Regions from separate parts of the Paenibacillus apii genome, predicted to be linked through region 1. Evidence: riboswitches for the same ligand, from Rfam matches in the RefSeq annotation. Region 1 holds a riboswitch; each other region holds the start of a gene.
The links. Region 1 has a riboswitch for cyclic di-GMP ahead of G5B47_RS00095 (thiamine pyrophosphate-binding protein). Riboswitches for the same ligand answer to the same signal wherever they lie in the genome.
Positions count from the first base shown of each region.

Region 2: it holds a riboswitch for cyclic di-GMP, as region 1 does, so the genes downstream of both, G5B47_RS20050 (CBM35 domain-containing protein) here and G5B47_RS00095 (thiamine pyrophosphate-binding protein) in region 1, are expected to answer to the same signal.
Region 3: it holds a riboswitch for cyclic di-GMP, as region 1 does, so the genes downstream of both, G5B47_RS04750 (ASCH domain-containing protein) here and G5B47_RS00095 (thiamine pyrophosphate-binding protein) in region 1, are expected to answer to the same signal.

Region 1 is NZ_JAAKGU010000001.1:9,738-15,838, reverse strand. Features, by position in the region: gene G5B47_RS00105 (hypothetical protein) at 1-123, opposite strand, end outside; gene G5B47_RS00100 (carboxymuconolactone decarboxylase family protein) at 337-705, opposite strand; gene G5B47_RS00095 (thiamine pyrophosphate-binding protein) at 731-2,374, opposite strand; cyclic di-GMP riboswitch class I at 2,532-2,628, opposite strand; gene G5B47_RS25440 (Dabb family protein) at 3,087-3,257, shown strand; gene G5B47_RS00085 (hypothetical protein) at 3,394-3,768, shown strand; gene G5B47_RS00080 (protein adenylyltransferase SelO) at 3,908-5,383, shown strand; gene G5B47_RS00075 (DeoR/GlpR family DNA-binding transcription regulator) at 5,559-6,101, shown strand, end outside.
Region 2 is NZ_JAAKGU010000011.1:49,486-55,586, forward strand. Features, by position in the region: gene G5B47_RS20040 (ABC transporter substrate-binding protein) at 1-522, shown strand, start outside; gene G5B47_RS20045 (CueP family metal-binding protein) at 605-1,141, opposite strand; gene G5B47_RS20050 (CBM35 domain-containing protein) at 1,404-4,550, opposite strand; cyclic di-GMP riboswitch class I at 4,759-4,860, opposite strand; gene G5B47_RS20055 (LacI family DNA-binding transcriptional regulator) at 5,143-6,101, opposite strand, start outside.
Region 3 is NZ_JAAKGU010000001.1:933,601-939,701, reverse strand. Features, by position in the region: gene G5B47_RS04755 (GH32 C-terminal domain-containing protein) at 1-2,342, shown strand, start outside; cyclic di-GMP riboswitch class I at 2,626-2,712, shown strand; gene G5B47_RS04750 (ASCH domain-containing protein) at 2,953-3,393, shown strand; gene G5B47_RS04745 (NucA/NucB deoxyribonuclease domain-containing protein) at 3,407-3,847, opposite strand; gene G5B47_RS04740 (hypothetical protein) at 3,988-4,503, shown strand; gene G5B47_RS04735 (YolD-like family protein) at 4,666-4,938, shown strand; gene G5B47_RS04730 (hypothetical protein) at 4,935-5,090, opposite strand; gene G5B47_RS04725 (WGxxGxxG family protein) at 5,234-5,566, shown strand; tRNA gene G5B47_RS04720 (tRNA-Leu) at 5,706-5,791, shown strand; gene G5B47_RS26145 (DUF6199 family natural product biosynthesis protein) at 6,051-6,101, shown strand, end outside.

The DNA.
Region 1 (6,101 bases):
AGGATTAATCGTTTCTTGATAGGCTTGGATCGATTTCAGACCGTCTTCTTCGGTGAAAGTACCCTCCAGTTCGATATTAATGATTTTTTTGGCCGAATCCGTCTTCAAAATAAATTTTCCCATGTGTTCATCTCTCCCAGAGTTTATTAGTTCAGGTCTCGCTTTGGCTGCGCATTGCACAGCCGTTTACTCAATAATATCCTTCATAACTATTTCTTAACGTCAAGATTCGACATTATCACCTTAGCATTGGGATATTTTAACTTGATTATAAACATAAATTTCTCATTTATGCAATAAAAAGTCGAATTGTGTAACATTTTGACGGAGAGATAGTTATTGGATTTCCTCAAGTGTTTCGAGCAGCACATTAAATGCGGTAATAACTCTCGGAGCACCGACACAGGGAACCAAATGCAATAAAATGCCCTTGATCTGATCGACGGTCATGCCAACGCTGAGCGCCATCACATAATGAACGCCGAGCTGATCGAACTGGCCCATCGAAATTAAAGCGGAAATCACGGCGATCTCTTTCCAATCGGCCGCAATGGTGGTCCGCTGAAAAATGTCGCCATATGCGTTGCCCATGATATATTCAGCCAGTTCGGGAAAATGCTCTTTAATCGGAGCGAGCGCTTTGGCGCCATAGTCGCCGGAAAGGTTGGAGAAATGCTTAAGACCGCTGTTGATGTTGTCTATCATGAGAAGCCTCCTAAACGTTAGTAATCTAATTCATATTCAATACACGGTGTGCGGTAGGGGGCACCTCATCACGATCGGTCAATAGTTCGATGACAGCCACGCGGTTAAGAGCTACTGCTTCGCTAATAGCCGCTGCAAATTGTTCCTGGGTCTCGCACCGGAATCCGGCCGCTCCAAGCGATTCGGCAAATTTCACAGCATCCATTGGGACTTCAAAGAGCGTTCCGTCGATTCTGCCCGTAGTTTTTTCCATTCCTTTTAAAGCCATGTCCAGCTGCATATTGTTCACTACGATGAAAATAACAGGGATATTTTTGCAAACGGCGGTATTTATTTCAGTTCCGAGCATCATAAAGCAGCCGTCGCCGGTAATGCAGAATATCGTTTCTTCCGGGGAGGCCACCTTGGCTCCGATAGCCATGCCGATTGCGTTGCCCATGCAGGCAAAGTAGGCGTCGAAGACAAAGCTTCCCGGCTTCTTCACGTTGTACCATTTCACGGCGTTGAAGCCGTGGCTGCCATCATCCACAAAGACCGTATTGTTAGCCGGAATCAGGTCGCTCATGGTGCTCATTACCGATGCAAGGGAGAGTTTAGACAGGACGGGCAGTTCTTCCTTATAATGAGCGGCGGTCTCCGTATCCCGTTCCGTTATCGCGGAGGAGTCAACACTCTGTAAAACCAGTGACAGATTATCGCGCACATCACCGCCGACCGCAATCGTATGGGAGTTCAGGATTTTGCCGACAAAGGTAGGGTCGATATCGAACTGAATCAGCGTCTCCGGATGGTTCTCGGCTTTCAGATTGCAGATGGTCATATCACTCAGGCGGGAACCCAGCACGATATACAAATCGCTATGGTTGAGTAAATCGTCACCATGCTTGCAGCCGCCGACACCGACCGGACCGTGGTACAGCGGATGATCCCATACGATGGCGCCTTTGCCGCCGGGAGTGGTAACGACAGGAATATTGAAGGTTTCCGCCAATTGAACCAGTTCCTCATGCGAGCCAGAGCGGTTAACCCCTTTACCGGCAATGATAAGCGGCTTTTTGGAATGGTTAATGGCATTAATCACCCGGTTGACCTTAGCATAATCCACAAGCGTTTCCCGTTCAGGATAAACGATTCGGCATTCTTCCAGCAGCTCTGTCTGCACATCGAAAGGGATGCATAGATGAACAGGTCCGCGTTTGCCGCTCAGTGCAACAGAAATAGCATGGTTAAAAATAGTGCTGAAATGATCGCCGCGTTCGACCAGCTTGCTGAAGAGCGTTGCAGGTCTGAACATTTCCGCCAAATCAGCGAGATATGAGGAAGAATCCTGGCACTGGGGAATACCCAGCTCTTTAATGGATTGATGCCCTGTTATGAAGAGCACAGGTAGGTTGTTGGCTTTGGCGTGGGCCGCTGCGGTAATGAGGTTGGTTCCCCCCGGTCCGGATGTGCCGAATGCCACGGCGAGATTTCCCGTTTTGAGGGCGTAGCCGGAAGCTTCGAATCCGGAGCTGGATTCATGTCGTCCGGGAATAAATTCAATACCGTAATCCACCATCTTGAGAACGATCGGGCAAATGGATTTGCCGATGATGCCAAAAGAATGCTTAACTCCGAGGTTGCGTAATGCCTCCGCCATATAATCTGCGACTGTCTTCAAAAGATCCACCCCACAATTTAAATATTGTTTATAATGTTATCTTTCCTTAGAAGTGAAACTGGTAGATCAGAATTACTAGAAAATAGAAAACCTGTACTCAGGACTGAGCACAGGTCGGTTGACAAATAACCACATAGGACGCTGGTTGTATTCCGCATCCCGGTTCCTCGGCAACCTGGCTGTCATGGTCTCATGAAATAAATGAGACTGTAGATCCATGGCTTTGCGTCATTCCCTTTCGGAGAATTTTGCCCGTATAGAGTTAGTTTTGTTGAACTATACAACGAGTATATACCTTTTACAATATATTCCCAACTTAGCTTTTGTCAATATATTTTATAGAAAACTGCTCGAAATTTGACGGTTTTCGCGATGAACAAAATGGAGTAATCAACTGGTGAGTGAGATATTCTGGTACGGGCAAAAAGACTCATACAAGTTCCATACAAGTTTCTTAAAAGCATTTTTACGTACGGGTCATGGATGAAGATGAATCAAGGCGCTAGAAATAGGCCTATTGTAGGATTTCTGATATGATTAAACTGCTTATGATTCATTAGGGGATAACCATTATATAGGGGGATTGCATAATGTACGAGCATCTAGTCGTCTTTAAATTCAATGACGGCCTTACACCCGCCAAACAGCAGGAGCTGCTGGATCAATTGCTCGCGCTGCGGGACCGCATCCCGGGATAACCGATTTAAGCGCAGGCGTCAATGTGACAGAGGAAACGGATAACATTCATGGATACACTCTTGGTCTGTGGGTCACATTCAAAGATCTGGAGTCGCTGCGTTCCTATGGACCGCATCCTATTCATCAGGAATTTGTGAAGTCGCTGGATGGTTTATTGGAAAATGTGGTTGTCGTCGATTATCCCAAGATTTAAGTCTTTCAATAACGCCGGTTATTGGCTAATGCACAGGGAACCGGAAATAACAAACGAATGGACTGCGCTATTTGCCTTATACGTTTCTATGAACTTGTTAATATACTGTATCAACCTTTGAAAAGGAGTGATACAGTTGGCTAATAGTGATGTACGTCTTGCGCTTTGGTCAGGTAATAATTTTTCTGTTCGCCGGATTCTCTTCAGACGCGGAGGAGTTGCAGTTCGTGATCTTGGAGCGTTTCGGTTTAACAATGTTCTCTCGAGCTTCCGGCTTAGAAATGTGGTGGAGAGATCTCAAGTCACTCTCGTGCTGTTCTCGCAAATTAACTTTCAAGGGTCGTTCCGTGTGTTCCGCGGAAGCCAAAGCGTGGCGAACCTGGGAAATTTCAACTTTAACAATGTCACATCTTCCCTGGTCGTAGTGGGACGAAATCTTACAAACGCCGAAATTGCTTTGATTCAAAGCACAGGCAGACCGCCTCGTGACATCCTCATCATCAGACAATAATCAGGCAATGACGGAAAAAGGGTGCTTCGTGCACCCTTTTTTGTGTGATAATATATGGCACGGCAGCAAACAATAAACGAGCTGTTACGTGCTGGTTGTGAACGAAAATAGAAAATATCCAAAAAATGATGGTGATAACATGACTGAGAGAGCAGGAATCCCGGAAGCGGGATGGAATTTCGACAATAGTTATGCCCGCTTGCCGAAATCTTTTTTTGCCAAACAAAATCTGAATCCCGTAAATTCGCCGAAGCTGATCGTTCTGAATCGTCCGCTGGCTGCCTCGCTCGGGCTAAACGCTGAGGCGCTCCAAAGCAGCGATGGCGCAGCGGTGTTTGCCGGCAACCGGATTCCCGAAGGCGCCGAACCGCTGGCTCAAGCTTACGCAGGCCATCAATTCGGGCATTTTACCATGCTGGGAGACGGACGGGCCCTGCTGCTCGGGGAACAGATCACCCCCGGCGGCGAGCGGTTTGATATCCAGCTCAAAGGTTCGGGCCGAACGCAGTATTCCCGCAGGGGTGACGGCCGCGCAGCGCTTGGACCGATGCTGCGCGAATTTATCATCAGCGAAGCGATGCATGCGCTGGGGATTCCAACCACCCGGAGCTTGGCCGTGGTGACAACCGGCGAGTCCATCATGCGCGAAACCGTGCTTCCCGGCGCCGTTCTGACCCGTGTGGCGGCCAGCCATTTGCGCGTCGGCACCTTTCAATTCGCCGCAAGCCGGGGCTCCGCCGGGGACCTCAAGGCTCTGGCCGATTACACGCTGCAGAGGCATTATCCGGAAGTGGAGACTGGTGGGAACCGCTATGTGGCTTTGCTTCGGGAAGTCATCAAGCGCCAGGCCGCGCTGATTGCCAAATGGCAGCTCGTCGGCTTTATTCACGGGGTGATGAACACCGACAATATGGCCCTAAGCGGAGAAACGATTGATTACGGTCCTTGCGCCTTTATGGATACGTATGACCCGGCTGCGGTATTCAGCTCCATTGACCTGCATGGCCGTTACGCGTATGGCAATCAGCCGCCTATTGCTGCGTGGAATCTCGCGAGATTTGCGGAGACGCTATTGCCGCTGATGCATGAGGATGAAGACGAGGCTGTAAAAATAGCCGAGGATGCCATTTCAGATTTTTCGACGATGTTTCAATGGAACTGGCTTGCGGGCATGAGGGCGAAGCTGGGGTTATTTAACGAAGAGCCGGAAGATGAAGCTTTGATTGACGATCTTCTTGACATGATGCATAAAGCTCGTGCGGACTACACCAACACTTTCCGCGCATTAACGCTGGAACAGCCTCAGGATACGATTCTGTCCGGCGCCGCTGAATTTGCGGAGTGGCACGATCGGTGGCAAAAGAGGCTCGACAGGCAGGAGGAACCAAAAGCCTCCTCGCATCAGCTCATGCGAAGCAGCAATCCTGCAGTAATCCCCCGAAATCATCGGGTAGAGGAGGCGCTGGAGGCTGCGGTTAATCAAGAAGACTTGAGCGTGATGGAGCGGCTCCTGAGCGCTCTCTCAAATCCCTACGCGTACTCTCCCGAACAGGAGGAATACGCTGCGCCCCCCGAAGAAACCGCCTGTCCTTACAGGACCTTTTGCGGTACCTGATACAAATAGACTTGGAAATCCGCGCCTCGGGCGCGGATTTTTTTTGCCCGGATGAAGCAAGAAACGAATTCCGACTCTGAAATGTTGCATGAAGTAAGAAAAATAATTGTAATGACTTAAATAATGCTGTACAATCACTTACACGACAACAGGGAATCAGTAAGGAGACATTAGCATGTTTCAAGAAGAACGGATCAGCGCGATTACCGATTACTTAAACCAACACCAACGAATTGATATCAAGGAAATTTGCCAACAGTTTGACGTGTCACGGGATACGGCCCGACGAGATCTGCTTAAGATGGAAGAGCTTGGACTGGTTCTTCGTACGCATGGCGGAGCCGTCCTGCCGCCAAAAAAACACAAGGAGGTCTACGAGTATAAAGAACGCTTAAGTAGAGAATCCAGCGAAAAACGTGAAATTGGACTTTATGCAGCTTCCCTGGTCAAAGAAGGCGATTGTATTCTGATGGATGCTTCCACCACCGTTCAGTACGCCGCGGAAAATATTACATCCGAACATATTGTGGTTGTTACGAACTCGATTGACATCGCGGATGTGCTCTCCCGAAGAAAAACGATCCGGACCTATCTGCTCGGAGGAGAGTTAAACCATCAGCACCGTTTTCTGTATGGACAATCCACTATCGATAAGCTGGCCGATTACCAGGTTGATAAATTGTTTCTCGGCGCATGCGGAATTACTTCAGACGGTTTG
Region 2 (6,101 bases), on a different contig from region 1:
CTGGAGGCGACTGCAAAATGGGTCGATCAGATGTATGAGCCGGTTCAGTCCGTACAGGACAACTGGGGAACTTATGGAGACACCACGCAGCAGAATATCTTTGAATTTGATGAAGCTAAAGGCATGCTGAAGCATCTGCCGCTCGAAGGCGCGGCTCCGGTTGAGCTTCGTGAGAAAACGAGCGTCGGCGGACCGCTGGCTGTCCTTAACTCCTACTATGGCAAGTACACGACCGTACCGGATGACGCCAAAGGCAGAATGGATATCATCAAGAACATCATGGCTCCGCACATGAAAGAGGAAAACGTAATGCCAAGCGTATTCAACTCGATTGAAGAGCTGGACCGCCTGACTACGATTGAAGCCGACCTGTTCGCCTATGTCCTCAGAATGCGTACCGAATGGTACCAGAACGGCAAAGTGAATGAGCAGTGGGGCGATTATCAGAAAGAGCTGAAACGCCTCGGCCTGGATGAATGGCTGAAGATCAAACAGGACGGCTACGACAGAGCCACGAAATAATAAGCGATAAACGGCAAAGGCCGTGTTCCATGCAGTAACCTGCAGGGACACGGCCTTTTTCAATACATGAACGTTCCTATCATCAAGTCAATTTCATGGTGGAAATACAGGTGTTATCGCCTTCAAAAGTAGAGATTTCGGATTCGCTGCTTTTGCCGCCTTGCTCAATTTGAACATGGAACTTTTGGTCCCGCGGGAGCCAAAAATCGATAAATCCATTGTCAAACGTTTCAAATACATCTTTAATGACGACTTTGCCGTCCGCATCCGTTATCGTTACATTGAATTTCTCCTTCTCCATTTCTCCCTGGCAGCCGGTCAGGCTATGCGTGGCGCAGGGATGCGTCTTGTTCACATAGGGAGCAATGGACACGAAAAACTCGTCATCAGGCAGGCTGTAGGTCGTTTTGTTATTGTTCTCGGCAGTTACGGTAAGCTTGCTCGAAGTAATCGATGCGGATTTGGCTTCCAGCTTCCCCGCGCTGTAATCGTTAACCAATTGTTTGATGTTCGGGACCGTCTGGTTGGCGGTCTCTTTTGTTTTGCCCCCGCCCCCGATGGCATACGCTCCTACAAAGACAGCAATTAAAGCCCCGGTAATCAAAAGCTTTTTTCTCATGTTTGAACTCCTTGTCTGTTTTTTCTGAACAGAATTTATGGTCTTCTCCAGGCACCGCTAACACCTGCTGAAAATTGTAAGTTAGACGGGGGCATTTTTGCAATGACTTCAGTTCTCATCATTCCTGATCCCCCCATGAAAAGCCCCGGCCGATAAAATATCGGACCGGGGCTGGTTGACGATCAACTGACGAGATAAGTGCTTGGCTACCTGCAGAAAAAGAGATTGCGGTTTAGGGTGCTTAACGCTTGTCTTGGAGCGTTTAGTTCGCCAGCCGCAGGGTCTGCTGCAGGCCGTTGACGCTGTAGCGGTTAAAGGTTACTTTGCCTTCCAGGGTGACGATCCGCAAGGTATGGTCGCCGTCCGGAAGGTTGTTTTTCTCAAATACGACTTTATTATACCCTTCGAGATCGGCGGAGGTCAGATCAATCGTATCCTGCAGCACGTTGTCGATATAGACATCGGCTCTGCCTAAATTGCTCTGCACATTCGCGAGCCAGCGGACGCCGGTTCCCGTGAAGCTGAAGGATGCGACCTCCGCCGTCGTTTCGGTTTCGTTCCAGCTTCCGTTGTCATTGGTCACAATGCCCGGAGAATAATAGACGCCCGCATCGTTAAAGGCGTAATCATGCCAGCCGGAATCCACCGTTAACGACTGCTTGGGAGTGAGCTCTGCGAGGTCGATATTTACGCCTCCCGTATTGCTGCCGTCATGCCGCAGCATGATCGTGTTCGGCCCGTCCTCCAGCGTGACATCGGCCATGATGCTCTTGTAGGCTCCGGCGCCCGAGTTCTTGCCGGTTGAAACGAAGGTCAGCTTCTTGATCATCTTGCCGTTGACATACAGATTGAGCGTGGCATCCGCCGAGGTGGCGTAACCGACGTGGAGCGAATAGCTGCCGGCTCCCGGCATGATATTGATGATGCTGATGCTCGATCCGTTGCCGTGCATGTCGCGGACATAGCTGCCGGCGGAGGCGGCGGGGTCCAGCGCCGTTTTGGCGATGCCGCCAAGCTGCGCCTTCTCGGCCTCATACAGCGGACCGCCGGGGGTAACCGGCATATCCGGCACGATGAGCTGCACCGGGTCGCTCGGAGCGGAGACGTTGCCGGAATCGTCGACCGCCCGAACCGTATACGCGTAGGTGCGGTCGTAGCCGATCGACGTATCCGTGAACCGCGTCACCGAGGACGGCAGCGCCGCGATTTCCTCTTCGTCGCGGTACAGGCGGTAGCCGGTCGTCGCCCGGTTGTCGGCCGCTTCGTTCCAGTCGATCGAAGCGGAATTCCATGACGTCATTGCCGCGCCGGCCATGACCGGTTTCTCCGGCGCCTGGTCTTCCTTCGGCGTCAAATAGAGCTGGACCGCTTCACCGGCGGCTACGGTAAGGTCAAGGTCCAGGTAGGGCGACACGCTTCGGTCGTCCACCGAATAGGCGGCGCCGAGCGTGCTGCTGTCCCGGTACTGCTCCACCCGGTACGCGCCGCTCTCCGGCAGGGTGACCCGGACGCTCACATGGCGCGCCGGGGTGCCGGCCGGCTCGAAGTTCACGACGCTGATGATCCGCTTGTCGGATGAAGCGCCGATCGGGGATGCTCCGAGCGCGCGCGTATCGACGGCGCGGACATAGATCTTGCGGCCGGCGGATTCGTCGCCGCTCAGGAAGGTGTAGGGCAGCGGCGCGCCGTGAGTCGCATACGCCGCCGCCAGGCGGCGGAAGGTGCGCAGCCGTGTCTCGCCGCCCTCCGCCGAGTTGGCCGCCCAGGCCGCCGTGTCCGCCGCCCGTTGTGTGCTCCAATTCGCCGGACGGGCGAACAGCGCATAGTTCGGGGACGACGAATCGAATGCGGTATGCTGCATGATATGGTCCGCATAGCCGATGTTCCCCCGCATTTCCCGGTCGAAGGCGGCGGCGAATTTATACGCCGATGCGCCGAATTTGCTCTGGTCGGCATGAAGATCGTTCGCTCCCGATTCGGTCATGACCATTTCCTTCGGCAGCCCTTCTTCCGTGCCGCCGCCATAGGTAAGCAGGTTCTCGTTCAAGGCGCCGCCGCGTCCCTGCGCAAGTCCGGACAGCCCGTAGCTGTGGCCGTTCGTCAGGTCCGACAGCGCTTCGATCGGCCGCCGCTGCGCGGGGTCCCTTTCCCAGCCGTACGGTGTACCCTTGGTCGGCCAGTAGGCCCAGCCGGGGGCAACCATCTTGACCCAAGGGGTGTTGGCCTGCTCCGACTTCAGGAACTGGGCCAGCTCTACAAGCGAGGCTTGGTTATGATTGAACACGCCGGGCTCATTGTCCATTTCAATATAAGAGAAATACGAGCCGTAATCGGCCATGAACTGGCGGTAATACGCCTTCATGCTGTCCGGTACGTGACCGGCGGTCATGTCGGCGCTGTTCATAAAGTCCGTGCCGAAGATCCCTGTCACTGGCTGGAGGTTCAGATCCTTCAGGGTCTGAAGGTAAGAGACGATGCCGCTTTGCCACAGTTTCCTTGTGTCGGACCAGAAGCCAGTCCGCATCATATTTCCGCTGTAGGCAACGCCGAGCCATTCTGTTAAATCAGGCAGAAGCCGGGTTACATCATCGTTGAACACGAATGTATTGGTGATGGCGGTGCCCAGATGAACATACCGGCCGTGGATTGGCTCGGAGGCCGGGGCGGAGAGCGCGGTCATCGACAGCTCGTCCCACTCGTACCACAGGTACCCGTCTCCCGAAGTGCTGGAATAGGACCCTGCGTATACCTCTAGCTTCAGCGTGTTGTCTCCGGCCTTCAGCAGCTCATTCGGTATATACAGACGGTAGAGGTCGCGGTAAGCGAAGGCGCCGCCGCTGCCGGCCGTACCGGCAATCTGCATGAGTCCCGCCAGCCTGCCGTTTGAATAGACGGCCATTTGAGGAACGGAAATATAGGCGTTCAGAATATGAACGTCGAATTCCAGGCCGTATGCAGGCAGAGTTGGAAGTGAGTAATTGAGGCTGAGCGTTTTGTTGACGCTGGCCTTCATCCCTTTCGGGAACGACTTCCAATTGCCGGACTCGGCATCCGGCGAATAGACGGAGTAAGAAGCGGTCATGGCTTTGAAATCGGAGAATTCGGCGGAGCTTCCGTTATGGACGCCGATGGTCCAGAGCGTTCCGGCAGGCACCGACTCCGGCTCTGTGGCGGCTGCGGAATCACCGTACACGTCTTGTGAAACAGACACAGGATTGGAGCCGCCCGTCTGCTGATCGGCGAAGACGATGCCGGCGGGATTGGACGGGCTGCCGATGGCAAGCCCCAGCGCAAGCAGCGCAGTGATGCCTTTGGCGAGGATGCGGGAGCGGAAACGTGAAGCCTTTCTTGGGGTTTTTTCGGGTAATTCGGGGACAGGTTGACACTTTGATTGGCATTGGTTCATCATGGTGAATTCTCCTCCGGTTCAAAATATCCCTTTACGCCGCCGGTTTGCTCGGGTAAGCAGACCAGTGCCCGGATTGGGCGGAGGAGGAATAACTTTTAACAAACGCGGCAATTCGTTCAAACGGCAGCAATCGTTCAAAAAGCTCTTCCCCCGGAATGCCAGGCTGCCGCGCTCCATAATGGGCATAGCGAACCAAGGACATTCTTTTTCCGGCAGCACGGCTGCCACCTTCGTCCTCCGCATGACGGGGAACGAAGAAGGCCCTATGGCTTTGCGTCCTTGCCTTTCGACAAGTTTGCCTTTGTCACAATGGGTGAAGCTGGAATGATGCAAAAGATGTGAAACTCAGGACCTGCGCGTCAGGCGGCAGATCATTGTGGAAAACAGCTGCGGCTGCGGCTGCATAGGCGGGAGGGAAGAGAATAGTGGGAAAAAAGGTCTGAAATATGTGGAAAATGATAGCCGATACAGCCTATATAAACCTTCCAGCAGTTCAATAGTAGTATCGGACCAGTGCAGAGAAATTGTTAGTCATCAAACAAGGAATGGTTCTTTTTAACCTGTTAAGAATGTAATGGATAGGTACAAATGACTATGTAGTCTCCCGTTCCACCAGGCTGAACGAGAGCGGCTGGAGCTGCGGATTTCGCCCGAGCAGCGCCGGAGCCAGCAGCAGAAAAGCGTTCTCCGCCTGGCCCGCGATCGGATTTCGGACGGTGGTTATTCCGAGAGTCCGTGACAGCTCCGAATCATCGAAACCGACGATGGCCAGATCCCGGGGCACGTCCAGCTGCTGCCTGCGCGCCTGGCTAAGAACGCCCGCCGCGACCAAATCATTGGCGCACAGAATCGCATCGGGCCGATCCGTTCCCTCCATCAGGGACTGCACCACCCGCTCGCCGTCGCGAATGCTGTAAATGGAGGAGTAATACCATTTCTCGGCAGCGGGGAGACTGTGCTTAGACATGATATGTTCATAGGCCAGCCGTCGGCTCCTGGTATTGATGCTGCCTGGGCGGCCGAAAGCATTGGCGATACGCGAATAGCCCCGCTCGATCAAATGCTCCAGGGCGAGGGCATAACCGTCATATTGATTCATGGCGACCGACGGTATTTCCGGATGGTCCATGCGCTGCCACGAGACGATCGGCCCGTATTTGCAGTACGAAGCAATGACGTTCGTATCGTTCACGGAGGTCAGAATGAGCAGGGCGTCGACTCTTTTTCTTTTGAGATCATCGAAGGCCTGAAGCTCTTTGTGCCGATCTCCTCCGGTGGTATAAATAATGGTTTGAAACCCGTACCGGACGGAAGTTTCGACGAAGCCTTTCATAAATTGCAGGATAAGCTCGCTGAGATCCATGGTGATCATGCCGATTTGCTGGGTTTGGCCCTTGGATAAAGAAACGGCGTTCCGGTTGGGCACATAGTCCTTCTCCTTCATGATGGCGAGAATTTTCTCCCGGGTTTCCGGGCTGACGTGGGGGGAGTGGTTCAGGACCCGGGACACTGTGGCTTTGGAATAACCTGACAGCTTGGCAATCTCGTCAA
Region 3 (6,101 bases), 920 kb from region 1:
AGGTCAAAATCCGCAGCGTCGCTTTGGGCGCTTCCGATGTGCAAAACGCGTATGACAGCTATTTGGGCGCGCTTGGCGGTAACCTGCCTACGGCGAACAACCGGATCGACCGCAGCATCCTCGCTGATGACAGCCAGCGGCCGCAGTATCACGCGGAGCCGCCATCAGGTTGGCAGAACGAGCCTGGCGGGCCGCTGTACTTTAACGGCCAGTACCATGTCTTCTACCAGAGCAACCCGCGCGGGCCGTTCTGGAACCATATCCGCTGGGGGCATTTGGTGAGCACGGATATGGTGCATTGGCGGGACGCGAAGGATGCAGTCATTCCCGAGAAGAACGCCGTGGACCCTGACGGCGCATGGGCTGGAGGCTCCGTGCTGGACGGCAATGATGTGCCCGTTATTTTCTATACAGCCGGCGACGACCGGAGAACGCCGGGACAGCGGATCAACATTGCCCGCAGCAATTACGCGATAGACCAGGACAATGATCTGAATAATTGGATCAAGAGTCCGAAAGTCGTGGTCAATCAGCAAGACGGCGAAGGGATCATGGGCGAATTCCGCGATCCGTTCGTGTTCCGGGACGGAAATACGTGGTTCATGCTGGTCACGTCCGGCAAAAAAGACGCCTCCGGCAACGACATTGGCGGCACCGCTCTGGTCTATTCGACCACCGATCCGACGCTCGAGAGCGGATGGACATTCCGGGGCGATCTCTACGTTGGCGACTACTCCGCCTATCCGGAGACGGGCCGCGTATGGGAGCTTCCGAATCTGCGGCCGCTCGGCAGCAGCGGCAAGTATATTTTCATGATCAATCCGGCCAAAATGTCGCGCGGCGAGTACCAGTCCCGCTACACCTATTACTGGATCGGCACCTGGAATCCGGACACGGCCCGGTTCGTGCCGGACAGCCCGGCGCCGCAATTGCTGGACGTCGGAGAGCATTTCACCGGCCCGGCGGCAGGGTTGACGCCCGATGGACGTACCGTCATCTATTCGATCGCGCAGGGACGAAGAACGGCGACAATCGATTCGGACGCCGGCTATGCCCATAATTTCGGACTTCCGCTGAACGTATATCTCCGTCCGGACGGAAAGCTGGGCGAGGAGCCGATTGCCGAGCTTCAGGCGCTGCGCGGCACGCAGCTCGTTAATATCGGCACCGACACGAGCTTTGCGGCCGCCAATACGACGCTGGCCTCGGCCGTCAACTCCGACATGTACGAGATTGAAGCGGAGATCGACCCGGGCAGCGCCAATGAGGTCGGCTTCAGTCTACGCCGCTCCCCTGGAGCGGAAGAAGAGACGATTGTTTACTACAAGCGGAACTCCAAGGAGTTCTTCGTCAACCGGACCAAATCCAGCCTCAATCCCGATTTGGAGCACTGGTATCAGGGAGGAACGGTGGATATCGGAACCGAAAACATCAAGCTTCATATCTACGTGGACCGCTCCATGGTGGAAGCTTATTTGAACGGCCTCAAGTCGCTGACCACCCGTGCCTATCCGACACGCGGAGACGCCAAGGGCGTGCGCCTGTGGGCGAATGACAACACGGATACGGTCGTTGTGAAATCGCTGAAGATCTGGGAGATGAATTCGGCGTATACTTCCGTCAACCCGACTGGAGTGTCGCTGCCTGCGAGCAAGACGATTATTCAGGGCGACAGCCAGCTGGTGCTGGCGACCGTAACGCCGGCGAATGCAACGAACAAGGATGTCATCTGGACATCGAGCAACCCGGCAGTGGTGACAGTGGTGAACGGCAACATTTCGGCGAAGTCGGTCGGCACGGCCACGATCACCGCGAAGACGCGTATCGGCGGCTTCACCGCGACGACTGCCGTAACAGTCACAGCGGAACCGGCGCATGGGGAACTCGCCAATCACGATTTTGAAGACGGATTCAACGGTTGGACGATTCTGTCCGGCGACGCCTTCACCGCCCAAGATGTGACGACGGCCAATGACTGGGGCTGGGGCGGCCCGTTCAACCAGAATGGCGCCAAGCACCTGTGGAGCGTCCAAAGCGGTAATGACAGTCAGACCGGGGCTATGCGATCTGAGCAATTCGTTCTCGGCGGCAACGGACAGATCAATTTACTGGTCGGAGGGGGCAACAATTATTATGATCTCTATGTTACGCTCGTTCGCGCCTCTGACGGTAAGGAGTTGTTCAAAGCAACCGGACTCGACCAGGAATCGTATACCCGAATATATTGGGATGCCTCGGATTATATCGGTACGGAGTGCTACATCAAGATTGTCGATAACGCCACCGGCGGCTGGGGCCATATCAACATTGATGATGTAAACGTCCCCACCGTGGCTCCCTAGTAAAGGGTCAAGAGCCCGAATGTCGAGACGGGCAGTCTGAACGGTTGTAAATTAGTATAATCCCCTCTGGCATACATTGAAAAAGAGTTCATGACAGCATGAATTCAGCACTGTAGACCGGAGGGGATTTTCAAATCTTAAGTTCTGTAATGGGGGATGTCCGGACGCAATACCCAGGTACTGTTCGTTTTCCCAAGCATGTAATAGGCATTATTACTTAAGACCGTTGTCTTCTTTATTTTGTCTATGCTAAAATATTCCTGAATACATAGTCACATAAATCGTACGATAAAGGCAAAACTGATGAAAATCAGTGACGCAAAGCTAAAGGGACTAAGTGGAGAAATCCGTATGTCAGCCAGCTCCCGAATAATCGCACCTCCCGTAGATTTATGTGAAATAAAGGAGGAGAAGCATGGGAAAGTATTGGCATTCTTTTTGGTTGGGGTTTAACGAAACTATACTTGAAGATTGTATGTGTGAGAGCGTGAGATCGAAGATCTTTAGCAAGATCGGGTATCATAGAAGTAAACTGAATGCTTAAGCAGAAGAGGCACCTATTTTAGGTGCTTTTTTCTTGAGTCAGCGAAGTAAAGAGGAGCGGTTAGTCTTGCGGTGTATCACGATATGGCAGCCTTGGGCGACTTTATTAGCGCTTGGAGAGAAAAAATTCGAAACGAGAAGCTGGGCTACACAGCACCGGGATTCCATCGCCATTCATGCCGGGAAGAAGGTGGATAAGGCCATCTGCCAGAAAGAACCGTTCCGCAGCGTACTGGCAAAACACGGATACACAGCGGATACCTTGCCGACAGGGAGCGTGGTGGCGGTATGCAGGCTGGCAGATTGTCTTGAGGTCACCGAGAATGAAAGTGGAGCGGTTAAGCTGGAAAGCCCTTCGCAATCCATCGTCATCGGCGACCTTGAAAAAGCGTTCGGATCGTTTGCATTAGGGCGCTTCGCATGGGAGCTTGCGGATGTCCGGCGGCTGCCGGAGCCGATTCCGGCAAAGGGGATGCAGGGGCTTTGGAATTGGGAAGAGACAACATGATTTTTTAGTGCGTTCATCGGATGATAAATTCTACTCTGGTCCCATCCTTCAATTTCTCCAGCTGATTGCCGACCCAGCTGCCTGCACCGCGGTTATCGGCTGGTGATATGTATGCGATGTCTGCTCCTGTTCCGCCTTCCTCGCACATGGCCATGGGCCATTCATCGCGATCATAATGTTTTTTGGTGGGAATTCCCTTCAGCGACTCCCGGCGATTTTCTTCAGCTCCTTCACGGTTGATCGTGCATATGCTGGACTCGCCTCTCTCGATCGCTTTTTCAATATGCTTTGCCGTTTCCGGATACTCGTCCGATGGAAAAATCAGCTGTACCACTTCCGTATCGGAAGAAGGAGCGTTCCTGAAATCCCACCCGTTCCTCTCCGCAAGATAAGACAGCAGCAAAAGCAGCAGAAGCAAGGCAAGAAGAGCTGTGATCCGATTTTGTTTACTCAATGTTCTACTCCTTTTCTTATGCAAATCGTAGAATTTAATTATAATTCATTTTAAGGATTTGTTTACATCGTTTTTCCCATTTTTTTTAGTTGCGTATTCCCGCAATCTTCTCTATCCTTTTAAAAGGAGGGATAGTAGAAATGAGAAAAGCCTTACTGGCAGGCGCAGCAATTGCCCTTGTGCTGCTCAGCGCCTGCGGCGGAAAAGCGCCGGTTGCACTGTCCCATGAGGATGTGCAGGAGAGCGTTCAGGAATTCTACAATGAGATTTCTTCGCTTGATCAGACCGCAAAAACATCCCTGAATGACTTCAATGAAGCGCTGGCTTCATATTCAGGAGGCAGTCTGACGGCAGACGAGCTGGAGAAGGCGATTGAGAAGTTTCAGGATACGGCCTCCGATTTGTCGGATAAGGCGGATGATGTCGAGGTTGCACCCGGACTCCCGGATAACGTGGAGAAGCTGCTGAACGAAGCCAAGGAATCTTTTCAAAAAGCCTATGAAATCAAGAAAGAAGCCTCGCAAAGCGCCGATTCACCCGACGTAACCCCCGAGCAGTTCGATCAAATGAACAAAAATGCCGATATTGTCATGCTGTACGGGATCTCCAAGCTTAATCAGGCTAAAGAATCGATCGGGCTCCTTGAACCGAAGTAAAGCGAATAGTACGGATTTAAACGTCTATACAAGGCGCGCAGCGTTAATCGGCTGTCGGCGCCTTTTTCGCTTGTTTTTCCTGGTTGATTAAAATGCCGAAAAGCGGTTATAATACAAACATACGTTCTTGTTTTTGGCTAATTTTAAAGGAGGCGACTCCCTTTGGGGAAGAAACTGGAGGGAAACCCGTTGTTTGATAACGGCCGATTGAAATTGACGGATGAACGGAAACGGGAAGAGATGGAAAGAATGCTGTCGCTGTCGCTACGTGAGCATGTTCGAGTGACTGTTGTTTGGTGCGATTCGGTTGAGGAGTTGCGGCAGAGCGGATTTGTCACCTCCATTCATGCCCATTCGCGGGAAATCAAGCTGCAATGGGCAGACGAATGGAAGTGGATCGGGTTGGACCGTATTATGGAAGTGTATCCCGGTTAGCTTTCGGGACCGCTGCTTTTTTCATATGCGATCAACGTAACCGGAGTGCCCGTCAATTGTGCGATGCGGGTTTCGGCATTTTGGATAATTTCGATGGCATCCCGCTGATCCTCCAGTGTGGCTACTTTGTAGCTGTCGCTGTGTATATCCATAGTTCATCCCACCTTTCCGCAGATTAGTGTTCCCGGCAGGCGAAAAAATCATGCGGGTTCTCACTTTTGCATAGATCGGGGTGTTAAGGGGGAAGATAACAGCGACTCACACAACAAGGAGGTACTCACCTTTGAACAAGCTGATGGCTAGCTTTGCATGCACCGCTGTTTTATCGATGAGTCTGATGGGTGTCGGGTATGCATCGGACGCATCCGCGACAGTTGGGGAGGAAAGTGTCGCGATCCATGGTACCAATGATATGTACCGCGGAGACGGCACAAACTATCCTACAGGCGTAGGGACGCTGCGTACCAACGACAATACGGTTACTCCGCTCGTGAACACAACACGCACCGGCGCTTACCGTACCACTGCTGTCAACAACAACCGGAATAACTTCTCTTGGGGTTGGCTCGGTCTGATCGGTCTGTTCGGTCTGGCGGGCATGAGAAACAGAAATCGCGAACACCGTTAATTTTGAAGCAGGACGATGGCCCGTATCGGCGAACCGCTGGTGCGGGTCATGCTTTGTGAAAAAAAAGGGATTGCGCCAAGCCCTGAACCATGATATTATATATCTTGTCGCGTTATGCGGGATATGATTTTTTACCCCTGCCGGGGTGGCGGAATTGGCAGACGCACAGGACTTAAAATCCTGCGGTAGGTGACTACCGTACCGGTTCGATCCCGGTCCTCGGCATCTGGATGAAACCTTGAGAAATCAAGGTTTTTTTATTTTTACCAAGAGTATAGAATCCTAGGTGCCTAAATGTACTGCACAGGTTTCATTATAAGAACCTATTATCCCTCCTTTGCGGTATCTGATCAGTCAGATGTCTGCGAAGGAGGTTATTGCTGTTTTAGACCGATAATCATTTACATGATCTCCCAATGGAATTAAGCTTGTTTTTAGGATTTGAAGAACTCTTTATCCAAACAACGTAAGGAGCGTGAACGGGATGCCGTACGTTTTTATATGGTTTATAACTGCGTTTTTATTGATTTGGACG